One region of the Marinobacter salinus genome, then DNA from elsewhere that is predicted to be linked to it. Evidence: predicted binding sites of a transcription regulator. Region 1 holds the regulator's gene; each other region holds the start of a gene.
The links. Region 1 encodes FliA, which starts transcription of late flagellar genes. Its sites were predicted from a motif close to CTAAAGTTTNNNNNNNNNNNGCCGNTAA; they were not measured.

Region 2: a site for FliA is predicted at 4,610-4,637, ahead of flgM (flagellar biosynthesis anti-sigma factor FlgM). Genes of this name have one in related genera too.
Region 3: a site for FliA is predicted at 3,939-3,966, ahead of BKP64_RS09215 (methyl-accepting chemotaxis protein). Genes of this name have one in related genera too.

Annotation. Positions count from the first base shown of each region.
Region 1 is NZ_CP017715.1:621,799-628,245, reverse strand. Features, by position in the region: gene BKP64_RS02950 (chemotaxis protein CheA) at 1-1,944, opposite strand, end outside; gene BKP64_RS02945 (protein phosphatase CheZ) at 1,962-2,747, opposite strand; gene cheY (chemotaxis response regulator CheY) at 2,768-3,151, opposite strand; gene BKP64_RS02935 (RNA polymerase sigma factor FliA) at 3,304-4,056, opposite strand; gene BKP64_RS02930 (MinD/ParA family protein) at 4,087-4,899, opposite strand; gene flhF (flagellar biosynthesis protein FlhF) at 5,004-6,314, opposite strand; gene flhA (flagellar biosynthesis protein FlhA) at 6,374-6,447, opposite strand, start outside.
Region 2 is NZ_CP017715.1:1,445,593-1,452,039, forward strand. Features, by position in the region: gene BKP64_RS06590 (LysR family transcriptional regulator) at 1-601, opposite strand, end outside; gene BKP64_RS06595 (MFS transporter) at 624-1,814, opposite strand; gene BKP64_RS06600 (CheR family methyltransferase) at 1,819-2,646, opposite strand; gene BKP64_RS06605 (chemotaxis protein CheV) at 2,684-3,613, opposite strand; gene flgA (flagellar basal body P-ring formation chaperone FlgA) at 3,801-4,502, shown strand; gene flgM (flagellar biosynthesis anti-sigma factor FlgM) at 4,698-5,024, shown strand; gene BKP64_RS06620 (flagella synthesis protein FlgN) at 5,032-5,502, shown strand; gene BKP64_RS06625 (pilus assembly protein PilB) at 5,582-6,322, opposite strand.
Region 3 is NZ_CP017715.1:2,017,874-2,024,320, forward strand. Features, by position in the region: gene djlA (co-chaperone DjlA) at 1-405, shown strand, start outside; gene BKP64_RS09200 (methyltransferase family protein) at 412-1,020, opposite strand; gene BKP64_RS09205 (sensor domain-containing diguanylate cyclase) at 1,128-3,017, opposite strand; gene BKP64_RS09210 (pseudouridine synthase) at 3,142-3,897, opposite strand; gene BKP64_RS09215 (methyl-accepting chemotaxis protein) at 4,064-5,689, shown strand; gene BKP64_RS09220 (efflux RND transporter permease subunit) at 5,693-6,447, opposite strand, start outside.

The sequences.
Region 1 (6,447 bases):
ACCCATGGCAACAATAACGACGTGGGCGTTGTCCGGCTCCTTCTGACCGGCAGGACTATTGACCAGCCAGCGTTTGATATGGAAAAGCGGAAAGACTTTGTCCCTGACGACGATGCACTCACGGCCATCAACAACGTTGGTTTTGGTGAGATCCAGATGAAAGATCTCAACTACATTGACCAGAGGCAACGCAAAAGACTGATCATCGAGTTTGATCATCAGCGTCGGCATGATTGCCAGGGTCAGGGGCACTTTAATAATGATGCTCGAACCCTTGCCCAGCTCGGATACGATGCTGATCTGGCCATTGAGCTGCCCGATCTTGGTCTTCACCACATCCATTCCTACGCCACGACCGGACACGTCCGAGATTTGCTCCTTGGTCGAGAAACCTGCGGCGAAGATCAGGTTGAAGCACTCATTATCGGTGAGACGATCCGCAGCATCCTGATCATAGACGCCCTTTTCGACGGCCTTACGGCGCAGTACCTCCGGGTCCATCCCCGCGCCATCATCCTGAATAGACAACAGAATGTGATCACCTTCCTGCTCCGCAGACAGTGTCACCGTACCCTGACGCGGCTTCCCTGCTTTCTCACGGACATCGGGTGCTTCAATCCCATGATCCACCGAATTGCGAACGAGGTGGACGAGGGGGTCGGACAAGGCCTCAACGAGATTCTTGTCCAGATCGGTTTCTTCCCCGTGCATGACCAGGTTCACTTCTTTTTTCAGGTTCCGCGCGAGGTCACGTACGACCCTGGGGAATCGACCAAAGACTTTCTTGATCGGCTGCATGCGGGTTTGCATAACCGCAGCCTGGAGATCAGTGGTGACCACGTCCAGGTTGGATACCGCCTTGTGCATGTGCTCGTCTTCACTTTCAGAACCCAGTCGCTGCAGGCGGTTTCGCACCAACACCAGCTCACCCACCATGTTCATGATATCGTCCAGGCGCTTGGTATCGACACGAACCGTGGTGTCGGCTGCGGGTGCTGTGTCTCTCGCAGGTGCCGCCGCTTTCTGGGCAGGCTTTGCTTCCGGCTTCGGCTTGGGCTCCTCGGCCTTGCCCTTTGAGCCAGCAGCCGCAGAGGGTTGTGGGGTTGGACGGACGGCCCCTCCTTGCTTTGACGCCTTGGCATCCGCCACGGTCGGGCTTCCGCCCTGGCCATGCAACTCATCCAGTAGTTTTTCAAACTCATCATCGGTGATCAGGTCATCACCCGGTTTGCCAGAGGCGGCCGGTTTTTCGTCTTGATCGGGCCTGGCTTCGTCGGCCGCCGGCGCACCCGCAAACTGGCCTTTACCGTGGAGCTCATCAAGCAGCTTTTCGAATTCGTCATCAGTAATTTCATCGTCACCGGACGTGGCTTTCGCGTCGCCTGAATCACTGACAGCTTTTCCCGAGGTCTCAGCAGATGATTTGCCGGGGGAACTATCGCCGTGCAGGGCATCCAGTAACTGCTCAAATTCGTCATCGGTGATATCACCGCCGTCTTGCGGCTCGCCAGAATCACTCACTGGCTCTTCGACAACAGGCTCAGGGGCACTGCCTTCAGGCTGTGCAAGGGCATCGAGTGCAGCTATCAGGCTGTTCGGCGCCGGCGTCATCTCTTCGTGATTCCGCACCTGCTCGAACATGGCATTAACGTTATCCAGAGCCTCCAGAACCACGTCCATCAACTCCGAGTCAACCTTGCGCTTATGATTACGCAGGATGTCGAACACGTTCTCGGCGGAGTGGCAGCAATTTACGAGGGCATCAAGCTGCAGGAAACCCGCGCCACCCTTTACGGTGTGAAAGCCACGGAATATGGCGTTAAGCAGGTCACTGTCGTCCGGGTGCTGCTCAAGGTCGACCAACTGCTCAGACAGCTTTTCGAGTATCTCGCCGGCCTCAACCAGGAAGTCCTGCAGGATTTCTTCATCGGCATCAAACGCCATGCGTTACCCTCATTAATTCAGAAACCGAGACTGGACAGCAGGTCATCTACCCCGTCCTGTCCCGAAACTACATCTTCGCGCTCATTGGCCTTGATCTGAGGCCCTACACCTTGCTCGGCCGACACTTCGGTCTCAGAGATCTGATGCACGGTGCCGGTCAGCTGGTCCACATGGCTTGCCATCACGACAAGGCTCAGCATCTGCTCTTCCACTTCCTTCACCAGCGTGGTGACTTTCTGAATCACCTGCCCCGTGAGGTCCTGGAAATCCTGCGCCAGCAGAATTTCGGAGAGATTGCTGTAAATGGTGTCCGCATCAGTTGTCAGGCTGGCGAAAAAGCGATCAATACGGCCATACAGTTCACGAAACTCGGAGGGCTGCATTTCCCGGCGCCGCAAGCGCTGCCATTCTTCCCGCAACGCCGATGCCTCGTCACGCACGGCATGGGCCACTGGCATGGTCTCTTCGACGAGATCCATGGTCCGGTTAGCGGCTTGCCCTGTCATCTGGACTACGTATTCCAGACGATCAGAGGCGTCGGTCATTTTCGACAGCGCTTCTTGTTGCTCCGCGTTACGGGGATCTATCTGAAAATTACGGATTGCCTCGTGAAGACTGCGGGTCAGTCTGCCAACTTCGCGGTACAGACTCTGATCCCTTACCTCACTCAGTTCATTGATCAGCGTCATGGCCTTGGCATAATCACCAGCCTCAACGCTTTCAGCCAGTTCCGCAGCCTGATGCTTGAGCTTTTCCGTCACCTCCGGTTCCAGCCCGCGGTGGTTATTGTTGCTATCGCTCATGAGAGCCATCCGACCTCTGGTTACTGAATGCGTTCAAAGATTTTTTCAATCTTTTCCTTGAGAACGGCAGCAGTAAACGGCTTAACAACGTAACCATTTACCCCTGCCTGGGCAGCCGCCACAATCTGATCCCGTTTAGCCTCTGCCGTCACCATCAGGACCGGCAGGGTCTTCAGATCTTCATCGGCGCGAACAGCCTTCAGCAGATCGAAACCAGACATGCCCGGCATGTTCCAGTCCGTCACCAGGAAGTCATACTTGCCGCTTTTCAACATCGGCAGAGCGGAATTTCCATCATCTGCCTCATCGGTATTGCTGAAGCCGAGATCGCGCAGCAAATTCTTGATGATCCGTCGCATCGTGGAAAAGTCGTCCACGATGAGGATTTTCATGTTCTTGTCCAATGGGACCTCCAGTTAGTAACACCCGGAATTCGTTTGACCTTTTTGCTCAACGTCTATCAGGCCGCTGTTTTGACCGCTTATTGTCTGATGTTTGTTCCGGTTGTAAAGCATCGGTTACCAAAAACTACAGACCGCTATGATCCGGACACATCTCATAGAAGCTGGGCATCTGACTCCTGGCGCCAGTCGGACAAGCGTCCGCGCAGCCGCAGTGCGGCCTGGCTGTGAATCTGGCTCACCCTGCTTTCACTCACTCCAAGTACAGCGCCAATTTCTTTCAGGTTCAGTTCTTCCTGGTAGTACAGGCTAAGCACCAGCTTTTCGCGCTCAGGCAAATCTTCAATGGCTTCGGCCAGGTTGCGCCGAAAAGCATCCGAGGCCAGACCATCCAGCGGATTATCACTGCTCTCTGTTTCTTCTATCGGCAGCTCTCCGGATTCATTGAGCTCATCCAGGCTAAAAAGTCGTCCGCTGTTGGCATCAGAGAGTGAGGAATGGTATTCGGAGAGGCTTACACCCAGCTCCTCCGCCACTTCGAGATCCTGGGCTTCCCGACCGAAACGGTCTTCGACAACTTTGATGGCTTGGGAAATACGGCGGGCGTTTCGATGAACCGACCGGGGCACCCAGTCACCCTTACGAATCTCGTCCACCATGGCACCACGGATTCGGATACCGGCATAGGTCTCAAAGGTGGCGCCCTTGGCGGAGCTGTAACGTTGGGCAGCCTCCAGCAGACCAATCATGCCGGCCTGCATCAGGTCCTCCAGTTGCACGGACGCTGGCAGCCTGGCCAACAGGTGCAAGGCAATTTTCTTGACCAGTGGAGCCTGCTCCTCAACGAGTTGAGAAGCACCTTTCGCCCCAGACTGCTGGTAAATACCCAGGTTTTTCGCCAATGTCATGTATCCGGTTTTTGTTGGACTGGATCAAAATCAGACTTCGACGAGCCGCTCCACAAAGAATTCGAGATGCCCGCGGGGAGAGGAAGGCAGTGGCCAGCTATCGACTTTATCAGCGAGGGCCTTGATTGCCAGTGATGCTTTTGCTCGCGGATAAGCATCCAGCACTGCACGCTGGCGCTGAACTGCTTTTTTGACAGCCTCGTCAAAAGGAACCATACCCACGTATTGTAACGCCACGTCGAGAAATCGCTCAGTGACCCGGGTCAGTTTTTCAAAAAGATGACGCCCTTCTTCCTCGTTCCGGACCTGGTTGGCCAGAATGCGGAATCGGTTGGTGCCGTAGTCACGATTCATGAGCTTGATCAGGGCATAGGCGTCAGTGATTGACGTCGGTTCGTCGCAAACCACCAGCAACAGCTCCTGGGACGCTCGGAGAAAGCTGACGACCGATTCGGAAATGCCTGCGGCCGTATCCACAATCAGAACGTCAATCTGGTCACCCAGTTCACTGAACGCATTGATCAGCCCGGCATGTTCCATCGGGCTGAGCTGGGTCATACGCTGGGTGCCCGAGGAGGCAGGCACGATTTTGATACCGCCTGGACCATTCACCAGAACATCCTTGAGATCGCACTTTCCAGCCAGTACATCCGAAATGTTCCTGCCCGCGGTTATACCCAACAGCACATCAATATTTGCAAGACCCAGATCGGCATCCAACAACACTACACGACGGCCTTTCTGGGCCAGGGCGATACCGAGGTTGACCGACACGTTGCTCTTGCCGACCCCACCCTTTCCGCCGGAAACTGCTATCACCTGAACCGGACGTGCTCTGCTCATACTGAATCGTTTCTCTTACCAGTTTTACCGGACGCTCGTTTTATCAGAATGGCGCCAGATGCAAGTGCCGAACATCCCACCATCCGATAACAGCCTTCACCACGTCAGGCGCCTTCTGCGACGGCCTGTTGTTGCTGGAGTTTTTTCAGCCGCTCCACGGCCAGGCGCACCAGCGGAATCGCTTCTGCATGGTGCAGGTCCTCAGGAATCTTCTGACCATCGGTGTAATAAGCCACCGGCAAACCGGTCTCCATAACAAACCCGAGCGATTCCCCAAGAGTAAGGGCTTCGTCAATTTTCGTCATAACGCAGCCCGCAAGATTAGCCATCTTATAGCAATGCCAGACGGATTTCATGATGCGCGGCTGACTGGTAGCCGAAACCACCAGATGCGTACGTATATTGTGATGGCTACGGGCCAGTTCGGCCAGTTGTTCCTGATACCCCTTATCGGTACTCGTCAGGCCAGCGGTGTCAATTAACACCAGATGCCGATCGGACAGTTCATCCAGAATGTCGTCCAGGGAATGACTTTCATCCACAACCCGGACAGGGACATTCAGAATACGGCCGAATACAAACAGCTGCTCGTGTGCAGCAACCCGGTATCTGTCTGTGGTCACCAAGACCAGCGAATCAGAACCATGGCGCAGAACGTGACGAGCTGCCAGCTTGCCGATGGTCGTAGTCTTGCCTGAACCAGTCGGCCCGACCAACGCATAAACACCACCCTCATCCAACCATTCATGCCGGGATGTCCGAACACCCGTCGCCAGCATCTTCAGGGACTGCTTCCAGCCCTCATCCAGACGACCACCCTTGTGGCGACGGGACAAAGACCCGGCAAGGTTGCTACTGAGGCCAAATTCCAGAAGCCGTTCAGCCAGACGCTGCTGGACCGCGTTGCTAACAGGCTTTGCCGGCTCGGCCGTGCGCCCGCTCACCATGTCACGCAGGGAACTGATCTCGGCGCGCATCTGGGCCAGTTCATCAGAATAGCCCGTGGCCCCGGAAAAGCTTTCAGGCATTGCCGGGCCTCCGACCTCGGCACCTGAAAAACCGACAGAGGCCGCCTCATTCAGGTCAGCAAAAGATGCTCCGCCATAGGATGCGCCGACCTTCGCCCGCTTCTCCCTGACGTCGCGAATGCGATCTCTGGAACGGCCCAGTTCGTCTTCGAGCCTGCGGTGCTGGTCCGCCTGCATCTCGGCCAGACGGGATCCGTTGGTCGCATCCTGGGCTTTGTCCCCCAGACTCTGCCGCGCCATATTTTCGTCGTAGTCCAGCGCCGTCACGATTTCGACGCCGCCATCTACCCGCCGGTTGGAGAGAATCACAGCGTCCGGCCCCATTTGCTCGCTGACCTGCTTCAGTGCCTCTGCCATGCTCTGAGCGAAAAACCGTTTTACTTTCATTCTGTTTCATCCTCCACCGGCAGCGCCGTGTTGCGCTGTCCGCTTTGTCGCCCGTCCGGTTACTGGCCGACGGACGCCACGATAGTGATCTGTTTGTTATCCGGTATTTCCTGGTAGGAGAGAACGTGCAAAC
Region 2 (6,447 bases), 820 kb from region 1:
TGGCATTCGCCAATAAAGGCTCACCGTTAAGAGACTCTGGAAATCCCTTCTTCAGACGTCGAGCCAGATGGGCGGACGCAAACAGACTGATGCTGGAACCCGCGAGTGAGTGTACTGTGAAACTTCCCTGATCATCCTGGCCCGGTGTCCGGTCCGTCAGGACAACGTCCAGCTCCCTGCGCTTCAGGCTCAATACAAGATCTTCCGTACCACCGGTACGGCACTCCAGTTGCACCGGGCGGTCCAGAACCATTGCGGGTTGCAGGAGGTAATAAGCAATCAGTTTGTGAATGGAGGCGGACACTCCGGCCGAAAGCGTCAGCGGCCTCTCTGCCGGCGCAAGGCGAAGGGTCTCATTGAGTTCCCCGGTAAGCGCGAAAATGTCATCGGCGTAGCCAAGAACGATTTTACCCAGGTCTGTCAGTATGAGTTTCCGGCGCTCACGCTGGAAAAGCAGCCCGCCAACCGACGCCTCAAAGGTTGTCAGTTGCCCACTCAGGGTCTGTGGCGCTAACTCCAGCACCTCACTTGCGCGGACGATAGAGCCTTCCCGGCTGATAACCCAGAAATAATAAAGATGCCTGAGATTTAGCCGATCCATCATGAAATCATTCCCGAGCGAATCAGTCCGGCTTGCTAATCGAAGCGCATGCTGGTGGCGACCTCACCAACCAGACAGTCATAATCACACCATGAAGAACAAGAAAAGGCACGGCAATCATCACCAGTCCCGACCAGCCCAGCCAGCTAAGCGCAGCGCCGGCGGACAAAGCCGCCGTCGCCTGGGAACCAAACACAAGGATGTCATTAAGCCCCTGCACTCTGAAGCGCTCAACGTCCAGATATCCCCTGGGCAGCAACGAAGTACCGCCGACAAACAGGAAATTCCAGCCGACGCCCAGTAACAGCAGGGCCCCAAGGTAGTGATGAAAGCTGATACCACTTGCAGCGAGCGCCACGCAGGCAAAATAAGCCAACAATCCACCGGCCATCATCACGGGAATACCAATCACTCGGGTCAACCATCCGCTGATCAATGAGGGCAAATACATGGCCATGATGTGGAGCTGAATAACCCGCTTGGCGTCATTCAGGTCATGCCCGGCCAACTCTGTCATGCTAAGTGGCGTCGCGGTCATAATAAAGCTCATGACAGCGTACCCGACAGACGCAGCACTGATGGCCGCCCAGACGAGCGGATTTTTGAGAATTTCTGTTAGCGGACGACCACCCCCGGAATGGGTTTCCCGAACCAGCTCCCCCCCGGCCCTGTACCCCAGAACCAGAATGACCAGAGCCGATGCCTGCACCGCTGCCAGCCCCAGCCAACTGAGCAGGAACGGATGCTCTCCGCCACCACCCAGCGCAGCGACTTCAGGACCAAGCCAGGCAGCAACGAGACCACCCAGTAGCACGCGGGCGGCAGCCGTCGCGGCCAAACCGGGAGGTACCGACTCCATCGCGGCAAAACGATACTGATGAACAACGGCCAAGCCGGTTCCGCCAAGGACAGATGCCAGACAAAGCAAAGGAAACAGGCCCTGCCAGGAAGCCAAGGCACCCAAAAATGCGGCTGTCATACCCATGACAGTTCCGAGGAGCATCACCCGTTTTCGGCCAATTCTTTCCATCAGCCAGGTCGCGGGCTTGATGGCCAGCACCGTACCCACGACAACCAGCCCGACAGGTAGTGTGGCATATTCTGGCACGGGAGAAAGGAGGCGACCCTGGATACTACCAATGAAAACAATGAAGGGCGCCGTACACATGGCGAGTGCCTGCGCGGCAACCAGAACCCAGACGTTGAGGGGCATGGCGTTACTTTTTCCTGTAAATAATGCCCGGATGGCACTGCACCATCTCATAGAGATGCGACAGCCCGTTAAGGGACTCCGAGGCGCCAAGTATCAGGTAACCGCCGGGGTTCAGCGTGGCATGAATCCGGGTAAGAATGTCCTTTTTCAGCTCTGCTGAGAAATAGATCAGAACATTCCGGCACATAACGATATCAAACTTCCCCAGCATGTAGCGTTCCAGCAGATTCAGCTCCTTGAACTCCACCATGCCTTTCAGTTGGGGACGAATCTGCCAGCCACCATTGGGTGATGGTGTAAAGAACTGCTTCTGGCGTTCGGGTGAAAGCCCACGGCCGATAGCAATCATTTCGTACTCGCCACGCCGGGCCACCTCCAGAACGCTCTTGGAAATATCCGTTGCCGTTATTCTGACATCGCGTATTTTTCCAGGCCTGGTGCGCCGGAACTCTTCCAAAATCATTCCGATCGAGTATGGTTCCTGCCCCGTTGAACAGGCTGCCGACCAGAGTCGTAACGGCTGGGTCAGCTTTCGTTCAGCGAACTCCGGAAGTAACTTTTCCTGAAGGATACGAAATGGATGATTGTCCCTGAACCACAGCGTCTCGTTGGTTGTCATTGCATCAATGACAACCTCCCGGAGGTTGGCCCTCCCCGGACGCTTGAGACGCTCTAGCAGCCCGCCAAGAGAGTCGAGCTGATTTTCTTCCAGAATGCGCCGGAGGCGGCTTTTGACCAGGTACTGTTTATTGTCACCCAGTAAAATGCCGCACGCATCCTGCAGGAACGTCTTAAAAGCTTCGTATTCCTGTGGAGTTATATCCGCTTTCATTGAATCTCAGTTCTGAATGAATCCGTGAGCAGTGGTCTCAACCCTGATCAATGATTTCCATCACCCGCTCTGCAAGCTCGTCCGGGCTGAACTTGGCCATGAAGTCGTCAGCACCGACCTTCTGAACCATAGCTTTATTGAAAACACCGCTCAATGAAGTATGCAGCATTATAAACAAATCGCTGAGCGCCGGATCAGCCTTACAACGGGTAACCAGGGTATAACCGTCCATTTCCGGCATCTCCACATCGGAAATCACCAGAGCCAGATGATCCCGCGCTTTTGAGCCGTCTTCCGTGATCTCTTTAAGATACTGAAAAGCCTGCTTGCCGTCGTTCTTCGTAACAACTTCCATCCCGATGGCCGTAAGGCAGCGCTCAATCTGGCGGCGGGCGACTGTCGAGTCGTCAACAACGAGCACGGGCAGGTGTCCGGGCACCCTCTCTGCACTCTTGCTCAGCACGGCCTCCGTAACATCTTCACGGAGAGGAGAAACTTCTGAAAGAATCTTCTCTACATCAATAATTTCTACTAGTTTATCATCAATTTTGGTCACCGCCGTCAGATAGACATCCTTACCGGCACCTTTCGGCGGCGGAAGAATATCCTCCCAGTTCATGTTCATGATCCGTTCAACCCCGGAGACCAGAAAACCCTGCGTCTTGCGATTATATTCGGTGATGATCACAAAACTGGTTGCCAGCTCCTCCTGCGGTATACCCGGAAGGCCAATCGACATACTGAGATCAATGATCGGAATGGTTTCGCCCCGGATGTGAGCCACGCCACGCACCACGGTTCTGCTATTGGGAATCGAAGACAGCTTCGGGCATTGCAGAACCTCTTTGACTTTGAACACATTGATGCCGTACATCTGTCGCCCGCGCAAGCGGAACAGAAGCAGCTCAAGACGATTCTGCCCAACCAGCTGGGTACGCTGATTTACACTATCCAATACCCCTGCCATCTTTTCTCTCCTGGCTCGCCGGAACTACGTCGGCATGCATTTTGCTCGGTCCTTTGAAATTCAACCGGCTGACAATAAACCGTCATCACCATACGGTTTCAGTCTGTTTAACGGCCATCACGCCCGAACCCTTAGCAACTATCGGGCATTTGGACTCTGATTGACAGCATAGGACAAACTAACAGGTATGCGCACCACCATTTACGCCCTAACCCTGCTAATGTCTAGCTTCAGCGCATTCGCCGGAACAGAACTAACCGCAACCCAGGTCCACGAAGCGGCGGTTGGATTTCTTGAGATTTTTGCCAAACAGCAGGCCGCGAACGGCTACAAGGTATCCTTCGAAACAGGCAGTATCGACGACAGGCTGTCACTGGCACATTGCCTAAACCCACTCTCGGTTGAATTCACGGGTGACCCCTGGAAAAGCACGCGCCCCTCGCTTCAGGTTGCCTGCGAGAGTGAACGACCCTGGCGCCTGTTTGTGACCGCATCGGTTTCCATAACCGGGCCTGCCCTTGTTGCTGCGCGCCCGCTTACCCGGGGAGAGCGTGTGACGAAAGACATGGTGACAACAGACACGGTTGTAATCAACGCCACCCGGCGCGGAATTATGCGCCAGGCACAGGACGTGGTAGGCATGGAAGTTCGGCGGCCGGTCAATTCCGGCTCACTGATTACACCGGACCTTCTGGCAGCCCCTGACGCTGTCGAAAGGGGCGACCATGTTATCATTACCGCAAAGAGTGGCTCATTCTCGGTGAGTACGCGCGGCAAGGCGCTGGCAAGTGCGTCTGTCGGTGAGCAGGTGTTGGTTGAAAACCTTGTTTCCGCCAGGACTGTTAAGGCAAATGTTGTGGCTCCGGGCCGGGTAGAGATTCCCATGTAACACGCGGCAAAGGCAACGCGGTGCCGCCCGGCAAGAAACTGCCGTGTTTGCCCTCCTCTCGCGGGTGCCAGAGTGAAAAAATATTAATGCAGGGGCCTGAAATTTTTCTAAAGGTACGGACGGCCCGGCCGTTAAACGACTATAAATTCGAGTAAGTCACGTCCGAGCGTGACGTCACACGCAGCAGGTATTGATATGTCAGTTGACTTAAATGGAATTGGCCCAGGCCAGGTCAACACCCAGCGGACCACGGCCGACAAGGCAACGGGCACCCAGGCTGCCCAGCCGGCAACCGACCAACAGGCAAAATCCCAAGCGCAGGGCGCACGGGGAGAGAACGTCAGCCTGAGCAGTCAGGCCAAGAACCTTAAACAGCTTGAACAGAAGCTGGGTGACTTTCCGGAGATGGATGACGATCGGATTGCCGAAATCCGGTCAGCTCTGGAGAATGGCACTTATAAGGTGGACGCAGAGAAGCTGGCCCAGAAAATGCTTGAGATGGATGAAAGCATTTTCGGGTGAGTAAACCATGGCTCCAATTGATGAACTGAAACACGCTCTTTCTCAGGATGTCCAGCAACTGCAAGAACTGGAGGACATCCTTCTCAAGGAGAAAACCTGCCTGGCATCGTCAGATATACGCGCACTGGATGCTCTGACCGCCGAAAAAAATCAATTGCTGAGCGAGATCCGCGAACGGGCGAAACAGAAAATTCGTACGCTTGTTGCTATGGGCTACCGACCGGATAGCGGGGAGCCCTCACGCTTTATTCGCAGCGCAGGCCTGACCGAACTCTACAGCCTCTGGAAAGAGGCAGATGTCAAAATGTCGGTGTGCCAGACACTCAACCATAATAACGGTCGAATCATGAGCCACCTTCAGAAACGGCTCTCCCGCCTTACAGATATTTTTCGGGGCGCAACCGCCCAGCAAAAGCTTTATGGTGCAAAAGGAGAACACACGTCGGTATCAAGCCGGACCATTCTTGCGAGCGCCTGAAACACTGACGTGTCCTTGAATAAGATGCCCGGCAGGACCGGGCGTTTTCGTGTCAGGAGCCCCGCCCCGCCCGAACCGCTCATCGTGTGTAGATAGTTATCCTGGAATCGGGATGGAACCGGACGTCGTTGATGCTCACATTGCCCATTGACGGGGAATGATTCCCGCTGACCCGTATGTTGTCCATCCGGATTTCCTCAATACGCTCCGGAAAAGCCAGCATGAGCGCGCCGTCCTTCCGAACACTGTAGCTCGGCTCTCCATCGCGGTAATGGACTCCGGAAATCGTGAGATCGGAATCAAGAAAGTTCAGCACCGGCACGAAGATGTGAGCAGTGAGTTTAATACCTTCAATCACATCGACCGACGATTCCTGACTCTCATCCGTTGTACCGGGAACCATTGCCGAGACACTCGCAACCCGTTGCAGCAGACCCGGATCAGCCTGGCCGGATACTTCTGAGAGCTCGTCCTCAGTCAACGGGGCCAGGCCACCGGCCTCAAAAAGCTCACCTGCCGGATCGCTCGCCCGCGCGGCCTCGGCGTTGTTGCTGGCCGCGAAGCTCACCAAAGGCTGAAAAGGTAGGGCAACCATGGTTACCAACGCTGCCGTATTGCGGTACCGGGCCTGATGTTTAAGGACCCGATATAACTCTTTCTCCGTGACCCAGCCGCACTGGATAAACACTTCACCCAGACGTTGACCGGTTTCTCTCTGGAGGTTAAGCCCTTCTTCCAACTGAACCTCTGAAAGATACCCACGATTGATTAACAATCGTCCTAGCCGTGATTTTTCTTCAAATCCTTGGCGGACTCTCACACTTCTCTCCTTTGCGGTCGTGAAAACCGTACATCCCGGCCCGGCATGAAATCAGGGTGTTATCGATAATGATGAGACTAGCTGATTACGGCCACTAAGCCCCGGAGGTTAACCGAAATTTCGCG
Region 3 (6,447 bases), 1.4 Mb from region 1:
TTTCTCCAGGTGCAGGTGTCCGCAGTCGCGGCCGATGGCATTATCCACCCCTCAGAGCACGAGATGCTGGTGCGTATCGCCCGTGGCCTGGGGCTGCCCGAAAGCCAGGTCGATCAGCTCGAAGCCATGCTGCGCGGCGCCCATACCGGGCAGACCGGCGCAGGCGCTGGCCAACGCTCAACCACGCAACAGATTGATGACGCGTACAAAGTGCTCGGCGTTTCACCCTCCGCCAGCGATGCCGACATCAAGAAAACCTATCGTAAGCTGATGAGCGAAAATCATCCCGATAAACTGGCGGGAAAGGGTTTGCCTGAAAGCATGAGGGAAATGGCGGAAGAACGAACCCGGGAAATCAGTCACGCCTACGACGTGATCAAGGAAACCCGCAAAAAAAGCGCCTGACCAATGTCAGAACCAGCGCGGAACCCTTGCCCGGTATTCTTCGAATTCGGCACCGAAATTCCGCGCCAGAGCCTTTTCCTCTTCACTTGCCTGGCGGGTGATCACTAGCACACCCGCTATCAGGCAGATCAGGGAAAAGACACTGGGGAACGCCAGAAAAAAACCGAATTGCCCGACCATAACGCTGATAAATAACGGGTTTCTGGACCGGCCGAATGGTCCGTGGGTCAACAGTGTTCGGTTACGTTCCCCCGCATCAATGCCGGAACGCCACTCCTCGTGCATATACGCCTGCAGATAATTGATTGATGCGAATGACGTCAGGAGAACCATCATGCCAAGTAACAGAACCGGCCATTGGTAAAGCCAGCCAAATACTCCCAGCCAGCCATCAATGTCGGCGAAAATACGCACAATACAGACCGAAAGAATGAGCGTTCGGAATACGTTAAAGGTGTGTCGATGCCACCAGGGTGCGGTTTTCTTCTCGCCATAATTGATATGAGAGAAGCCCATCCGTTGATATAGCCCAAGGGTCCGACCGGCAAACTGCAGGCCGATCATCAGAAAAAAAATACCCAAAAAATGGCGTACTAAAGGTTCTATAAGGTCCATCAGGTTCGCTTAATACTGAATCAGCCTACAAGCTTATTATCTGAAGTCTGAGATGAAAAGCGTATTCGGAAACCATTAATTTCTCTGCAGCCGGAGCCATGCCCTGGTCAGACCGGCGAAACCGCCGATACCTTGGCCTGACCGGAAGCCCTCCATGCGACCACACGGTTCCGGCCCTGCCCCTTGGCCTCATAAAGTGCTTCGTCCGCCCTACCGAAAACCTCCTTGGTTGCGTCTGCCCGTGTTGGTGAAACACTACAAACACCGACACTGACGGTCAGGTGCAGAGTCTCTCCGGACACCCTGAAGGCGGTTTTTTCTATTTCCGTCCGAATACGTTCCGCAACTCTCACAGCCCCATCCTCCGGCGTGTCTGGCAGCAGAACCACAAACTCTTCACCCCCGTACCGGGCAGCCAGATCCTGTGGCCTGGTAACAAACCGCCGGATGCACTGGGCAACCATTTCCAGGCAGTCATCGCCCACCAGATGGCCATAGGTATCGTTAAAGTTCTTGAAGTGATCGATGTCCAGGACCAGCAGAGACAGCTGCTCTTCGTAACGGTAGGCCCGCACCACCGCTGACTGAAACGTCCGGTCGAAGTAGCCTCGGTTCTTGAGCGCAGTCAGGGCATCGGTAGCACTGAGTTCAAGCAATTGCTGGTTGAGGTTCTCCAGGTCCCGGGTACGCTCCTGTACTCTCTCCTCCAGCAGCGTGTTGGCTTCCCGCTGCACCTTCAACGATTTCTCCTGGGCCATCCGGGCTTTGCGCTCTTCGCGCAACAGGCGCTGCTGGGCCAGAAATACGCGTTTCTTCTCCCTGTTGAGGCGATCCGCAAGGGCAACCGATAAAAGGATAACGCCAAGGGCAGATCCCACCTGGGTGGCATTCTCGGTAAGCAGATTGCGGGGCAGCATGGTGAACTTGCTCAGCGCCAGAACAATGCCGCCAAACAACATGAAGACCCAGGCAAACGTGTAGTAACGGGCCGCAGGATCTTTTTTGAGCCAACGGGCAATACTCAGAATCAGCATCGTCGTGCAGCCCAGGGCGCCCACCAATATCGTAGGCAGAATCATGTATCTGTACGGCACGAACAAACCTGCTGTCGCAAGCATACCCGCCACCATGACGAGCCCGACGGTCCATCGGTTGAGATATGGATGATTCTGACGGGTCACATTGATAAAACTGATACTGAACGTCCCGCCAAAAAGCACGACAAGATTGAGAAACACGATAATAGACTGGTCATTCCACCAGGTTGCGCCGGGCCAGAGGTACTGGAACGCCACTCCGTGAAGGCTGGCAAGGAACAACGGCATGGTGGTGATATATCCGACATAATGCAGAAAACTCCGCTCCCCTACCGCCATGAACACGAACAGATTGTAGAGAACCATCACCAGAACAATCCCGTAATAGAGCCCCTCGAACATGCTTCGGGATTGTTCAGCCGAATAAAAAGTGTCCGGATCCCAAAGGGTCAGCGGAACCTGCATGGAACTGGTGGTGTCGACTCGCAGGTAAACAGTTGTCACCTTTTCGCCGGAAAGCGTTATCGGGACAACGAAATTACGATTGTCGATCGGCCGGTCATAGAAAGGCTGTTTGTCACCCAGAACCAGAAATTCAGATCCTGGCTGGCCCGGGTTTATGAAGAGCTCGATGTGGTCGAGAACCGGGTACCCGATTTCAAGCAAGCTGACCGCTTTGCTCTGTGTGGCGTTTTCTAGTTTGACCCGAAACCAGTAGACCTCGCTCCCGTAGCCGAGGCTGATACTGTCACTGCCATTACGGCTCCAGACCTCGTCAGCCAGATTGGCGACCGCTGCAATGTCGACAGGCTCGGACGGCTCCTGCCAGTAATCAACAAACCGGGAGAGCTCCAACCGCTTGGAATGGGCATCCCAGAGGGCTGACTGTCCGGCGGAGAAAGCCGAAACGGATATCGGCAAAAGAAAAAACAGGCACAGCAACCTGTAGAGTATTGGCACGGCATGCCCCGGTTGTTTCATTTATTGTTATTTGCTTATTCCGGAGTATGCCCCAAACCATCTGACCGCGCCGCGTCTCCATACCATTTGATGCAAATCGACAAGAAAAGCTACAAACCTGCCTTCATCGTGCAACTATTGCTCTTAATTTTCGAAAACTGAAACCGGGAAAAATAGAGAGGACCCGAACAAAACCCTTGTCCGGCTCTGCGGTGATGCTGATGGCCTCTCCCGTTTTCGGGTGAGCAAACGCCATTCGGGTTGCTGCCAGCATTAACCGCCCTTCCCCGAAACGCTGGGCGAAGTATCGATTGTGTCGGCCACGACCATGATTGGCATCGCCAATAATCGGATGATTGATGTGTTTCATGTGTCGGCGCAACTGATGCTTTCGGCCGGTTTCGGGAAAAAGCTCAACAACCGCGTACCGACTGCCAGGGTATTTTTCGATCTCTACCGGAATCTCGACCGTCGCCAGGGTCTGGAACCGGGTCCGGGCCTCTCGCACCGGTTGCTCCATTCCTTTCTTCCGGCGGTCTTCCGGCTCATCCCGCAATGGATGATCGATCTCTCCGGTGGCCGCTGGCCAGCCCCGAACCATGGCGAGATAGGTTTTGTGAACTTCTCCCGCCATCAGGGCTTTTCCGAGCGTTCGCGCGGTCTCAGGGTCACGTGCAAACACCAGCACCCCGGAGGTTGGCCGATCGAGCCGGTGAACCGGATAAACATGATCTCCACCATTAAGCGCACGGGCATATTGCAAGGCGAATTCGGTTTCATGTTTGTCGATGGGGCTGCGGTGGACCAGAAGACCTGCCGGCTTGTGCACAGCCAGCAATTGTTCATCCTGAAACAGGACTGTTAGCGGATTAATCATCATTTGGCTGTCACAAAAGATTCACAAAAAGCATCGGTCAACGCCTAAAGGCCTGAATTTACGTGCCGATACCATCTAATATAATGTTCAGTGATCCGTGATTGGCCGTCCAGTGAAACCGGTTATTACGCATTCCAGAACGCTTCCCCCTACTAATCCGGACAAGCCCATGAACTGGTACTCCAGAAGTATACTCAACCGAGTTCTGTCAGTGGTCCTTGCGGCCAACCTGATCGTTGCCAGCGTGGCGGTTGTCTACCTTTCCTTTTCGCTGCGGGTGAAAGACGATTTCAACGTTCTTGTCAGTGACCAGATGGTGAGAGCCCTCCAATCCCAGGACATACTCTCCGAGTTCAAGACCCAGGTCCAGGAATGGAAGAATGTTCTCATTCGCGGGGCCGACCCGGAACAACTTGAGAAGTACTGGGGACGTTTCCAGGCGCGGGAAGCATCCATCCAACAACAACTTGATGACCTGATTCCCAGACTACAGGAGCCCGAAGCCAAAGCCTTAATGGCCCGGTTCCAGAAAGCGCACGGTGAAATGGGTCGCGCCTACCGCAAAGGGTTTAATGCCTTCACCCGCTCCGGATTTGACTCCGGCGCCGGAGATAAGGCAGTCCAGGGTATCGACCGTGAGCCGGCCCGACTGATTGACAGCGCGACTGATGCCGTCCGCGCAGCAAGCCTGGACGAAGCCAAACGCCTTAATACGGTAGTGACCGAGCGGAGTTGGATAGTTGCAAGCCTCCTTATGATAGCGATTGTGCTAGGCACTGTTGTGCTCGTCTATATTCTGATTACCAGCATCATCCAGCCAGCGCGGAAGCTAACCGGACAAATCACCAAACTGGGAGAGGGAGACCTCTCGGATCCCGCAACGCTGGAGGGCAAGGATGAACTTGGTCAGCTGGCCAGCGCCGCCAGGAGCCTACATCGTTTTCTGAGAGAAACCGGATCACTCATGGGAGACAACGCCAGCCAACTGCATGCAACCGGGGAGCTGATCCGGGTAAACGCGAGCAATGTCCTCGAGCAGTCTGACAAGGCCCACCAGCGTATTGACCAGATTGCTACAGCCATGAACGAAATGTCCGCCACAGCACAGGATGTGGCGCAACATGCTGCATCGGTTGCTACCCAGGTCCACGAAACCTCCGAGGAGACTGCCAGGGCGGACTCCCAGATCAACAAAGCGGTCGAAAGCATGCAACGGCTGACCAGCCAGATCCAGAGTTCTGCTGAAACCGTGAACCAGCTGGCAAGCGATGGCAAAAAGGTCGGGGATGTCATGCGTGTCATCCGGGAAATAGCTGACCAGACAAACCTTCTCGCCCTGAATGCTGCCATCGAAGCCGCCCGCGCGGGGGATGCAGGGCGTGGGTTTGCGGTGGTCGCAGACGAAGTTCGCAACCTCGCTGCAAAGACCCAGGAAGCCACGGTCGAAATCGATCAGATTATTGCCGCGATTAGCGGCGCCTCCCGTGATGCGACCGAATACATGCAGGCTTCTGAGGTGGTCGCTCAGGAGAGCAGTGTATCCGTCGAAGACGTCCGCAATACCCTCAGTGAGATCAACCGCAGGATGGCGAGCGTCAATGACGCCACGACCCAGGTGGCAACGGCAGCGGAGGAGCAAACCAGCGTCAGTGAGGACATTAACCGCAACGTGACCGAAGTCGCCGAAATATCTGAACTCATGCACAAGGCATCGGATGAAAATTTGCGTACTGTGCCGGAGTTGGAGGCCATGGCTAACAAGGCAAAGGAACTGGCGGCAAGAATCCGCCAGTAAGGTTCATCTGAGACCGGTCAGGCGCCTGACGCCCTGACTGGTCTTGTCTCCCAGCACCAGCAATGCCGGGGTCAGCAGCAGAGTCAGAATGGTCGCAAACGCCAACCCGCCGGCAATGGCACTGGAAAGCTGGGTCCACCACTGCGTGGATGGCGCGCCAAGCCCGAGAGACGGTGTCAGCAGATCCACATTGATACCCAGCACCATGGGCGTCAGCCCCAGAATGGTGGTTACCGCCGTCAGCAACACCGGCCTCATGCGCAGACAGCCTGTTTCCAGAGCCGCCTCATAGGCCGCGAGGCCGTCCCTGCGCATCTGGTTGTAGGTGTCTATCAGAATGATGTTGTTGTTCACCACGATACCTGCCAGCGCGATGATCCCCATGCCCACCATGACAATCCCGAACGACTGGCCGTTCAACAGCAGCCCTAGCAATACCCCGGCCGTGGACAGAACGATGGCCGAGAGAATCAGGAAAGTCTGGTACAGTGAATTGAACTGGGTCACCAGAATCAGCAGCATCATCATGACAGCAACGAGGAACGCACTGATCAGGAAGTTAGAGGCTTGTTGCTGGTCTTCGTTTTCGCCGGCAAATTTCACCGAAACACCATCGGGCGGTTCCGGCATTTCTGCCTGAAGCTTTTTCAACAGCTCATCGACGCGGCGCCCCGGCGCCATGTCCGACTTGATCGTTACCGTACGCTGACCGTCAACCCGAACAATACTGTTGGTTTTGTCGCCCGGCTCAAGATTCA